DNA from 3 places in the Brevibacillus sp. 1238 genome. Region 3 is predicted to be linked to each of the others. Evidence: riboswitches for the same ligand, from Rfam matches in the RefSeq annotation. Region 3 holds a riboswitch; each other region holds the start of a gene.
The links. Region 3 has a riboswitch for cobalamin ahead of M2298_RS12775 (energy-coupling factor ABC transporter permease). Riboswitches for the same ligand answer to the same signal wherever they lie in the genome.
Positions count from the first base shown of each region.

Region 1: linked by a shared signal. The riboswitch ahead of M2298_RS07555 (ABC transporter substrate-binding protein) and the one ahead of M2298_RS12775 (energy-coupling factor ABC transporter permease) in region 3 are both predicted to bind cobalamin.
Region 2: linked by a shared signal. The riboswitch ahead of M2298_RS22435 (ABC transporter substrate-binding protein) and the one ahead of M2298_RS12775 (energy-coupling factor ABC transporter permease) in region 3 are both predicted to bind cobalamin.

Region 1 is NZ_JARXWC010000003.1:7,474-10,731, forward strand. It holds gene M2298_RS07550 (MBL fold metallo-hydrolase) at 1-920, shown strand, start outside; cobalamin riboswitch at 1,063-1,204, shown strand; gene M2298_RS07555 (ABC transporter substrate-binding protein) at 1,353-2,336, shown strand; gene M2298_RS07560 (FecCD family ABC transporter permease) at 2,338-3,258, shown strand, end outside.
Region 2 is NZ_JARXWC010000012.1:94,057-97,314, reverse strand. It holds gene M2298_RS22440 (FecCD family ABC transporter permease) at 1-767, opposite strand, end outside; gene M2298_RS22435 (ABC transporter substrate-binding protein) at 796-1,962, opposite strand; cobalamin riboswitch at 2,113-2,310, opposite strand; gene M2298_RS22430 (winged helix-turn-helix transcriptional regulator) at 2,465-2,833, opposite strand; gene M2298_RS22425 (alpha/beta fold hydrolase) at 2,943-3,258, shown strand, end outside.
Region 3 is NZ_JARXWC010000004.1:377,156-380,413, reverse strand. It holds gene M2298_RS12780 (quinone-dependent dihydroorotate dehydrogenase) at 1-892, shown strand, start outside; cobalamin riboswitch at 1,044-1,239, shown strand; gene M2298_RS12775 (energy-coupling factor ABC transporter permease) at 1,388-2,152, shown strand; gene M2298_RS12770 (energy-coupling factor ABC transporter substrate-binding protein) at 2,149-2,433, shown strand; gene cbiQ (cobalt ECF transporter T component CbiQ) at 2,430-3,221, shown strand; gene M2298_RS12760 (energy-coupling factor ABC transporter ATP-binding protein) at 3,226-3,258, shown strand, end outside.

The DNA of each region.
Region 1 (3,258 bases), on a different contig from region 3:
GACACCGCATCCATCTGATTGACGGCTTTGACATGGGCTGGGCGGAGCGGACGGGAACGTATGTAATAGCAGAGGAACAATTGACGCTTGTCGAGACAGGGCCAAGCCCGTCCGTGCCGTACATTGTGGCAGGATTGCACAAGCTCGGCTTTTCGCCGGAGCAAGTCAAATACATCATCGTGACGCACATTCATCTGGATCACGCGGGCGGGGCAGGCTTGTTTTTGCGCGAATGCCCGCAGGCCAAAATCGTGGTGCATCCAAAAGGAGCGCGCCATCTGGTGGACCCGAGCCGCTTGATTGCGGGAGCGAAAGCCGTTTACCAGGACGATTTCAACCGCCTGTTCGATCCGATTGTGGCGATTCCCGAGGAGCGAATCTTGGTGCGAAAAGACGGAGACACCTTGCCGATCGGGCCGAACTGTGTCCTTGAATTTTTGGATTCGCCCGGCCATGCGAACCATCATTTCAGCATTTACGATCCGGTTAGCCGCGGCATGTTCACAGGTGATACAGCGGGCGTTTTTTATCCGCAACTCCAAAAAGACGGATTGCATTTCGTTTTGCCGTCCACGTCTCCAAACCAGTTCGATCCGCAGGCGATGCTTGCGTCTATCGAGCGTTTTCGCAAGCGCGAACTCCAGCGTATCTACTTCGGGCATTTTGGCATGACGGAAGAAGTGGAGGACGTCTATCGGCAAGTGGCAGAGTGGCTTCCCGTATTCGTGGCAGAAGGCGAGGCGGCCGTTTCCGCCGGGCTTGGCACGGAGCAATTGGGGGACAGGCTGTTCGCTCTTGTCAGCCAGCATCTGCAAGCGCGCGGCATTGCCGAGCAGCATGAAGTGATGAACGTCCTGCGACTGGATTTGCAGGTGTGTGCGATGGGAATTATCGATTACTTGCACAAGCGCAAGCAGTAATTTTCGTCGGTTAGGCAAAAGGCCAGTGGCTGCTGCAGGTTGACGGGTAGCCTGGGCCTGCGTTTTGGTGCAAAATGACGCATTCTTTTTTGGGCCAAGGAATGCTATGATGGTGGGTGAGTCTTAGCTTGCAGGCACAAACAACTGAATACAGCAAGCAGGTGCCTCGTCTGTCATGGGCGAGGTGAAAAGGGAAGCCGGTGCAAATCCGGCGCGGTCCCGCCACTGTAAAGCGGCTGTCGCAAGCCGCAAGCCAGGAGACCTGCCTGTTTGCATGATGTGCCTGCGCCTTCGCGGAAAGGTTCGGCCCGTTCAGGACTTTTTGGCGTGACCAGATCGTTCTGGCAAGTCGACCCTTTTGTTTCCCGCTGGAAGCGAAGGGGTTTTTCTATGCTAAGAATCAACCAGTTGCCCAGAAAGGAAGTTATACATATGAAACGTTCGTGGAAACTGCTCATGCCCCTGGTCATTGCTGCAAGCTTGGTCGGCTGCACAGGCAATGGCAACACGCAAACAGCCCCTGCTCCAAAGACAGAGGCGCCACAGACAACACCACAGGAAACAACGGCCAAAGCGACTGTCTACCCGCTGACGGTCAAAGATTCGACGGGAAAAGAAGTGACCTTGCAAAAAGAGCCGCAGCGGATTGTCTCCACCTCTCCGGGTGAAACAGAGATTTTGTTCGCACTCGGCCTGAACGACCGGATCGTCGGGGTGTCCGACTACGACGATTATCCGGCAGAAGCTGCCACGAAGCCGAAAGTGGGCGGTGTCGTCAAGCCGAGCGAAGAGGCGATTCTCGCCCAGTCGCCTGATCTGGTCATCGGCGGAATCTCGATGGATGAGCCTGTCGCTGCGAAGCTGAAAACGTTAGGCATGCCTGTTTACGTGACTCACCCGCAAAAAATGGATGAGATATTTGACAACATTTTGGCGATGGGTGTCATTACAAACAGACAGGAGCAGGCGGAAAAAGTAGTCGCAAGCATGAAGCAGGACATCGCGCGCGTGCAGGAAGCGGTCAAAGCGGTGAAGCCGGAAGACAAGAAAAAAGTGTACCTGGAGTTTTCGCCGGGCTGGACGGTGGGCAAAGGGGAATTTCTGGATGAGCTGATCTCACTGGCAGGCGCGACAAACATTGCCGCTGATACCCAAGGGTGGAACCCGATCAGCGAAGAAAAGATTTTAAAAAGCGATCCTGACGTCATTTTGTATGCAAAAGGCATTACGGACGACAAGACAGGGAAAAAGCTGGAGGACATCATTGCGAACCGCAACGGCTGGGACAAGATGAAGGCGATCCGCGACAAGCAGATTTTCGGGATGGAGCAAAATTTGCTTTCGCGCCCGGGACCGCGGATTACCCAAGGTTTGATCGAGGTAGCCAAAGCGATTTACCCTGATCTGGTGAAATAAAATGAAGAAGCAGTTGCTTTTATGGGGAGGAGCCAGCAGTCTGATCCTGCTGGCATCGGCGGTAGTCAGCATTTCGATGGGAGCGGCATCGCTTCCGCTTTCGCAAGTATGGCTGATCTTGTTGCATCAGCTCCCCGGCATGTCGGACTTGGTTGCCGTGACATGGCCGGATTCGTCCGAGCAAATCGTGATGAAAGTGCGTTTTCCCCGCGTCATCCTAGCGATTCTGGTAGGGGCTTGCCTGTCGCTTGCGGGCGCCGGATTTCAAGGGGTGCTGCGCAATCCGCTCGCAGACCCGTTTACGATGGGAGTGGCATCCGGAGCTGCTGTCGGTGCCGCTTTTCTGATCCTGTTTGGCTTGCAATTCGCTTTTCTCGGGGAATGGAGCACGCCTGTGGTCGCCTTTTTGACGGGGCTGTGCAGTCTGTGGATTGTACTGTCGCTGGCGAAGACGCAGGGCAAGCTGCAAACAGAGACGCTCATTTTATCCGGGGTCGTCATTCAGGCGTTTCTCGGTTCGCTCGTCTCTTTTATGGTGTCCTTGTCGAACCAGACGGTGAACGAAATCGTCTTTTGGCTGATGGGCAGCTTGTCGTTTCGCGGCTGGGCTTTTACGTATGTGCTGATTCCGTATGTGCTGATCGGCGTAATCGTGCTGGTTGGCTATGCCCGCTCCTTGAACCTGTTTGCTCTGGGTGAGCGTCAGGCGGCGCACCTGGGCGTCAATGTCGACAAGACGAAGCTCATTATTTTGCTCGTATCGACTTTGTTGACGGCGGCAGCGGTTTCGATCTCAGGGATCATCGGCTTCGTTGGCCTCGTCGTGCCGCATCTGGTGCGGATGCTGGTCGGGCCGGATCATCGCATCCTGCTGCCGATGTCGGCGATTGGCGGCGGCATCTACGTCCTGTGGGCGGATACG
Region 2 (3,258 bases), on a different contig from region 3:
CACACCCAGCGGACTTGTTTGACATTGACGCCGAGCGTTCGCGCTACATCTTCGCCAGCGCATAGCGAGTTCAGGTCCCAGGCGTATTTCAGCAAAAGGACAAGCGAGATGATCACGAGCGGCAGCAAAATGTGCAGCACTTGCCATTTCGCTCCCCAAAATCCTCCCATGAGCCAGACAACCAAGTCTTTCAACGCTTCGTTGTTGGAAAAAAACTTCAAACCGGAAACGCCCGCCGAAAACAGTTGCCCAATGGCCACCCCCGCCAAAAGCAGTACGGTCGTCGAGCTGTTTTTGAGCTTGGCGATGCCGTAGACCGCGCCCACAGCGAGACAGCCAAACACAAAGGCATTAAGAGCGATCATCCACTGTCCACTCGAAACGAGGTTGATGCCAAACACACTCGTCCCGGCCACGATCGCCAATGCTGCTCCAAAAGCCGCTCCGCTCGATACGCCGAGCGTAAAAGGGTCTGCCAGCGGATTGCGCAAAATCGCCTGCATAATCGCACCGGCACATGCCAGCGAAACTCCTGTAATGATCGACATGACCATGCGCGGCAGCCGAATCTCGTATACGATGTAGGCGGTCATCTCATCGGAAGCGCGTCCGGACAAAATAGCCAAAAGCTCAGGCAACGCAACTTCTACAGCCCCTTGACTGACTGCGTAAAGCGTCAGCAGCACCAGCAGGAGGAAAAGGCTTGTCAAAATGAGCAGCTTGCTTTTCACGCTCCCGTGATAGATGGCCTGGATCGGTCGCTGCACTGGCTTGCTCAGCGGTTGTCCTTGGCTGTCATTGAACATCTTTGAACGAATAGTGCCAAATGCCTTGGTATGGCACGCCTAACCATTTTTCAAAATACTCTTTGGCATACTGCTCGGGATCGATATCCTGGAATTTATCCGGGTACAAATATTTGGCTAGTTGGAGATTGCCGATATACCGCTTGTCCGATCCGACAAAGTTGGTGTAGAAAAAGTAAATGTCTTTGCTTTGCCCCGCCTTGAGCCGCGAAACAGATGTCGTGCTCATAATATGGCGCAGCGCTTCTTCAAACGGCTTCGTATCCTTCACATTGTAGCCACCCAGCCAGGTGCCGTGCAGGGTAATGACCTCCGGGTTGCGCTTGAGCACATATTCCTCGTCGACCATGATCGTAGTCGACGCCTCCGCCGGATTCCATTGCAAGTCGGCAGCGTCTTTCCCGCCAGCCAGAATCGTCGCGTAGCCTTCCCCTACTCCTGGCTTCCCGTCTAACGACTGGCTGGGGAAAATCCGGTAGCCCCCGTTCGTATTGAGAAATCCGGCTGACAAGGCAAGCACCTGTTTTTTGTCTTCCTCCTTGATGCCCGCCACCCGGTCCGCTAACAGCTTTTCAATCGAATGCTTCCAGGCGAGAAATTCGTCTGCCTTGTCCGATTTATCAAAAATTTTGCCGAGCAGCTTCAGCTCCTCATCCATCTGTTCCGGCAAATAGTTGTTCATTCGCACGACTTTGATTCCGGCTGGCTCCAGCTTTTCCTCCAGCGTCTTGTCGGGGCGATTCGTATAGGCGAAGACGATTTGCGGCTTCAAGCTGATGATTTGCTCCAGATTGATCTGCTTCGTTTCCCCCACATCCGGCTTGCTGTCAAATCCGAGGTACGGGTTATTTTTGACCGTCGTGTCGCCTGTAGCCAGCACGTACTGCTCGGCTCCCAGCAGCTTGATCGCTTCTGCCGTGTTGCGATTGAGCACGACCACCCGCTCTACTGGCAGCTTTACCGTGATCGCAGTCCCTGCGGAATCTTGAAAAGCAAGCTCCTGCTTTTCCTGCGGCACCGCCTGTTCAGTTTTCTGTTCCGCAGGCGTTGACGATGACGGTGAAGCAGCAGAGCAGCCAGTCACGACCAAAAAAATCGTGAGCAGGCCAAACAGCCATGCTTTGCCGATCCAGCTTTTCCGGTTCTTTTGCAGCATCGTTTCCACTCCCTATCTTTTTGTGATCAATAGAAAAGCCCCGTCCCGCCGGACGAGGCAAACGTGTAGAAGTAATCAGTCGACATCATGAATAAATAGACACAAGCTGTCGCAGCTTCTTCCTACACCTCACCTTTTCCGCGAAGGATTACGGGTGTGACAAACTAGGTAGGTCTCCTGGCTTTTGGCTCATCGCGCTCTTTCGTCTTCCCCGATGGTTATGCTCCATACCGAGTGACATGTTGGAAAGAGAACTCACCAATTACAGTGGCGGGACCGCTCGGGATTTTCACCCGATTCCCTGTTACCCCTTGCTCTCGCAAAGGCACCTAGCTGCATGCTATTCTTGGCTGATTATACCATTATTTTCATAGGGAGGGGGGACCGTAAAAACAAATCGGCCGCTTCCTTCCCTCTTTTGCCTTCGCCCGAAAAAAATCCGCCGTTCTCAGGTGGTCGTATGGTTGTCGTATGCGATTATGGCCCGGTGCTTTCAGCAGTTTTAGGCAGTCGGCTCCACTTCATCCGCCACAGGCGTGCCAAACTGCTCTCCCCATTTGATCAAGTATTCAATCACGGGACGCAGTGCTTCTCCCCGCTCTGTCAGCTCGTACTCCACCTTTGGCGGAACGACCGGGTACACATGCCGCAGCACAATCCCCGCCTCTTCCAGCTCCCGCAGCTGTTCCGCGAGCATTTTGTGATTCACGCCCATGATGTTTTTCTTCAGCTCACCGTACCGCTTTTTCCCGTTCATCAGTTGGCAAATAATCGTCGTTTTCCATCTTCCTGCAAGAATGGAAACAGACAGCTCGATCGGACACTGAAACTGTTTGCCGTTTATTTGATAAATCACCTGTTGGTTCCCCATGGTTCTCACTTCCCTTTTGGTAAGTATTCAACGAAAAAGTGCGTACTTACTTTTTTACAGTGTATTCGGTAAGATCACTTTTGTAAAACACGATTTCAAGGAGGCCCTCATGGAAAAATTCGTTCAGGTTGGTCCCATAAACGTCGCATATGCAGTAGAAGGAAGCGGACCTGCCGTGCTGGTGATCCACGGTACAGGAGGCAGTTACGAAGGCACGTGGGGCAATCTCGGCAAGGCGCTGGCACCTGACTTTACCGTCATCACCCCCAATTACAGCGGCTCGGGCAAAACGCAAGACGACCGCGAGCGGCTGGAGCTGGACGATCTGGTCGAGCAAAATGTGCAGGCAGTTATGCAGGAAGGCTTTACGCACTTTCATGTCGTAGGCTACTCGCTCGGCGCTGTCGTAGCAACGGCCATCGCCG
Region 3 (3,258 bases):
TTTTGACAAAAATGCCGAAGTGTATCATGCGCTCGGTGCGCTCGGGTTCGGCTTTGTGGAAATCGGGACTTTGACGCCGCAGGGACAGCCTGGCAATCCGAGGCCCCGCTTGTTCCGTTTGCCTGAACACGAAGCAGTGATCAACCGAATGGGCTTCAACAACCACGGTGCGTATTTGGCTTCGCAGCATCTGGTAGATTACGCTTATTCCGATGTTCCGATCGGGATCAATATTGGCAAAAACAAAGTCACTCCTAATGAGGAAGCGGCTTCTGACTATATCAAGTGTCTGGACATGCTCTATGCGTACGGCCATTATTTCGTCATTAACATCAGCTCGCCGAACACGCCGAATTTGCGCGACTTGCAGGAGACAGAAAGCATGCGCCAGCTGGTGCGGGCGATACGCGAGAAAGCGGCTGAGCTGGAAGCGCGCGGCATTCAGAAAAAACCGATTTTGCTCAAAGTAGCTCCAGACATGTCTGACGAGCATATGCGCGATGTCGTGCAAGGGGCTGTGGCGGAAGGCATTTCCGGGATTATTGCCACCAATACGACACTGTCGCGGGAAGCTGTTCAAGGGCATCGGTACGCCGAGGAAGCGGGCGGTTTGAGCGGAAAGCCGCTGACAGAGCGATCGACAGCGTGGGTGAAAGAGATTTATCAGGAAGTCGGAGGCAAAGTGCCGATTATCGGTGTCGGAGGCATTTTTACCGGAGAAGACGCCTATCAGAAAATACGCGCGGGCGCCAGCCTGGTCCAGGTTTATACTGGCATGATTTATCAAGGGCCTGGCATTTCGAAGCAGATCAACAAGCAATTGCTCAAGCTGATGCAGCGGGACGGTTTTTCCCACATCAGCGAAGCGGTTGGCGTGGACGCGAAAGCGTAGAATCAAAAACGTAGAACCAAAAACAAGGCTCGTGCAGTCAATGACATTCGCCAAAAGGTCATCGGTTGCAGGAGCCTTTTGATAATAAGCTTTACGCTGGATTGGGCGATTGAGTATAATAATGTAGGACAAGCAAGAACTGTCAAACAATTGGATATTGTCGGCAATAGGTGCCTTTGTGTGCATGAGCACGAAGGGTAACAGGGAATCGGGTGAAAGTCCCGAGCGGTCCCGCCACTGTAATCAGGGAGTTCTCTTTGATGAAGTTCCACTCATATTCATATGGGGAAGGACAAAGAGCGCATCGATCTGAAAGCCAGGAGACCTACCTACTTGCCACACCCTGGAGACCTTCGCGGAAAGGAGCGGTGAATACGGAGCAATTGGACAGAAGTTCATGTCTATTGTTTTGTGCGCATACCTCGTCTGCTATCGGATGGGGCTTTTTTGATTGGAAAAAACGGTAAAAAGAACAGCAAAGGAGGAGAAGTTGCCTTGAATCGATCACGCTTTGTCTCGACCTGTTTATTGATTGCGGGCTTTGTTCTTTATTTTCTCGTAAATGAACCGCAAACTTCTTACGCGATGCACATTATGGAAGGGTATTTGCCGCTGTCGTGGGCGTTGTTCTGGTGGGTAGTATTTATTCCGTTCTTCATTCTTGGCATTCGTTCGTTAAACAAAATCGTCAAAGAACACCCGCAAATGAAGTTGCTTATTGGCGTATCAGGTGCCTTTGCTTTCGTGCTGTCTGCTTTGAAAATTCCTTCGGTGACGGGAAGCAGCTCCCATCCTACCGGAACAGGACTTGGGGCGATCATGTTCGGCCCGTGGGTGATGTCTGTGCTGGGCAGTCTGGTGCTGTTGTTCCAAGCCTTGCTGTTGGCGCATGGCGGATTGACCACGCTTGGCGCCAACGCCGTTTCGATGGCGGTTGTCGGGCCGATGGTGGCTTACGGGGTGTACCGCCTGATTGTCCGTGCCAACGGAGGACAACGTTTGGCTGTCTTCGCTGCGGCAGCTCTTGCTGACCTGGCGACTTATGTAGTGACATCTGTTCAGTTGGCGCTGGCTTTTCCGGCTGAGTCTGGCGGGGTATTGGCTTCTTTCGCCAAGTTCGCTGGCATTTTTGCCATCACACAAATTCCGTTGGCGATCAGCGAGGGGCTTCTGACCGTGCTCGTCTGGAACTGGCTTCAATCTTACAATGCAAAAGAGCTGGCGGAGCTGCGCTTGCTGAAACGGGAGGAATCGCTGTGAAAAAAGGAATGAACTGGCTGCTGCTCCTGGGTGTCGTCGTGCTTGCGATCGTGCCGTTGCTTTTGGTGCAGGACTCGGAGTTCGGCGGAGCGGACGGAGCGGCAGAGGAAGCGATCAAGGAGATTGCCCCTGCGTACGAGCCGTGGTTCCAGCCGCTGCTTGAACCGCCAGGAGGCGAGACAGAGAGCTTGCTGTTTGCCGTGCAAGCGGCATTGGGAGCGGGCATTGTCGGCTATGCGATGGGCTTGTACAAAGGTCGGCTGGATAAAAACAAAAAATGAACTGGCAGCAGCTTGACTCTCTTTCGTATCAAAACCGTCTGAGATTTTTGCCGCCGGAACACAAGCTTCTGTTTGCGAGCGCGTTGATTTTGCTCGTTTTGACAGGACATGAGTGGTTGCAAATGGCGATTTGCATTTGGATGGGAGTATGGGTGATCGGATATGCCCGTATTCCCGTCCGTTTCTATTTCGGATTTCTTCTTTTGTCTCTCTCGTTCTTTGTTTTGGGTTTGCCTGCACTTCTGTTGGAAGCGACAAGGGCGGAGACAGCTCCTGTGACTCAGATGGCAGTGGCGTGGCATGTCGGCCCTTATTTGATTTACGTTCCAGCGAGCGCCATCAGCAAGGTGTGGGTGCTGTTTTGGCGAACGATGGCCAGCCTTGCCTGCTTTTCCTTTATTTTGTTTACGGTGCCGTTTGCCGAGATTTTGCAGGTGTTGCGCAAGCTGCGGCTTCCGGTCATCGTTACGGATTTGCTGATGATTATGTACCGCTTTATTTTCGTGTTGCTCGGCGTCTCCCATCAGTTGTGGATTGCTCAGCGCTCGCGTGGCGGGCACCGGGGATTTCGCGCGACGATGCGCGACATCGGCGGTCTGGCTGCCCAGCTGTTCGTCAGGGCGATGCGCAAATACGATGCGTTGTACAAAGGGATGGCAGCCAGAGGCTTCGGGGAAAGCTTGCAAGTGCTTTCTTTGCACAGTCATTCCCGCTCCAGACGATATGAATGGGAGTCGATAGCAGGCTGTGTTCTGCTGATTTTGCTGGAGTGGTGGACAGGGGGATAATGCTTTGACATCATGGCTGTTGGAATTTGCTGACGTG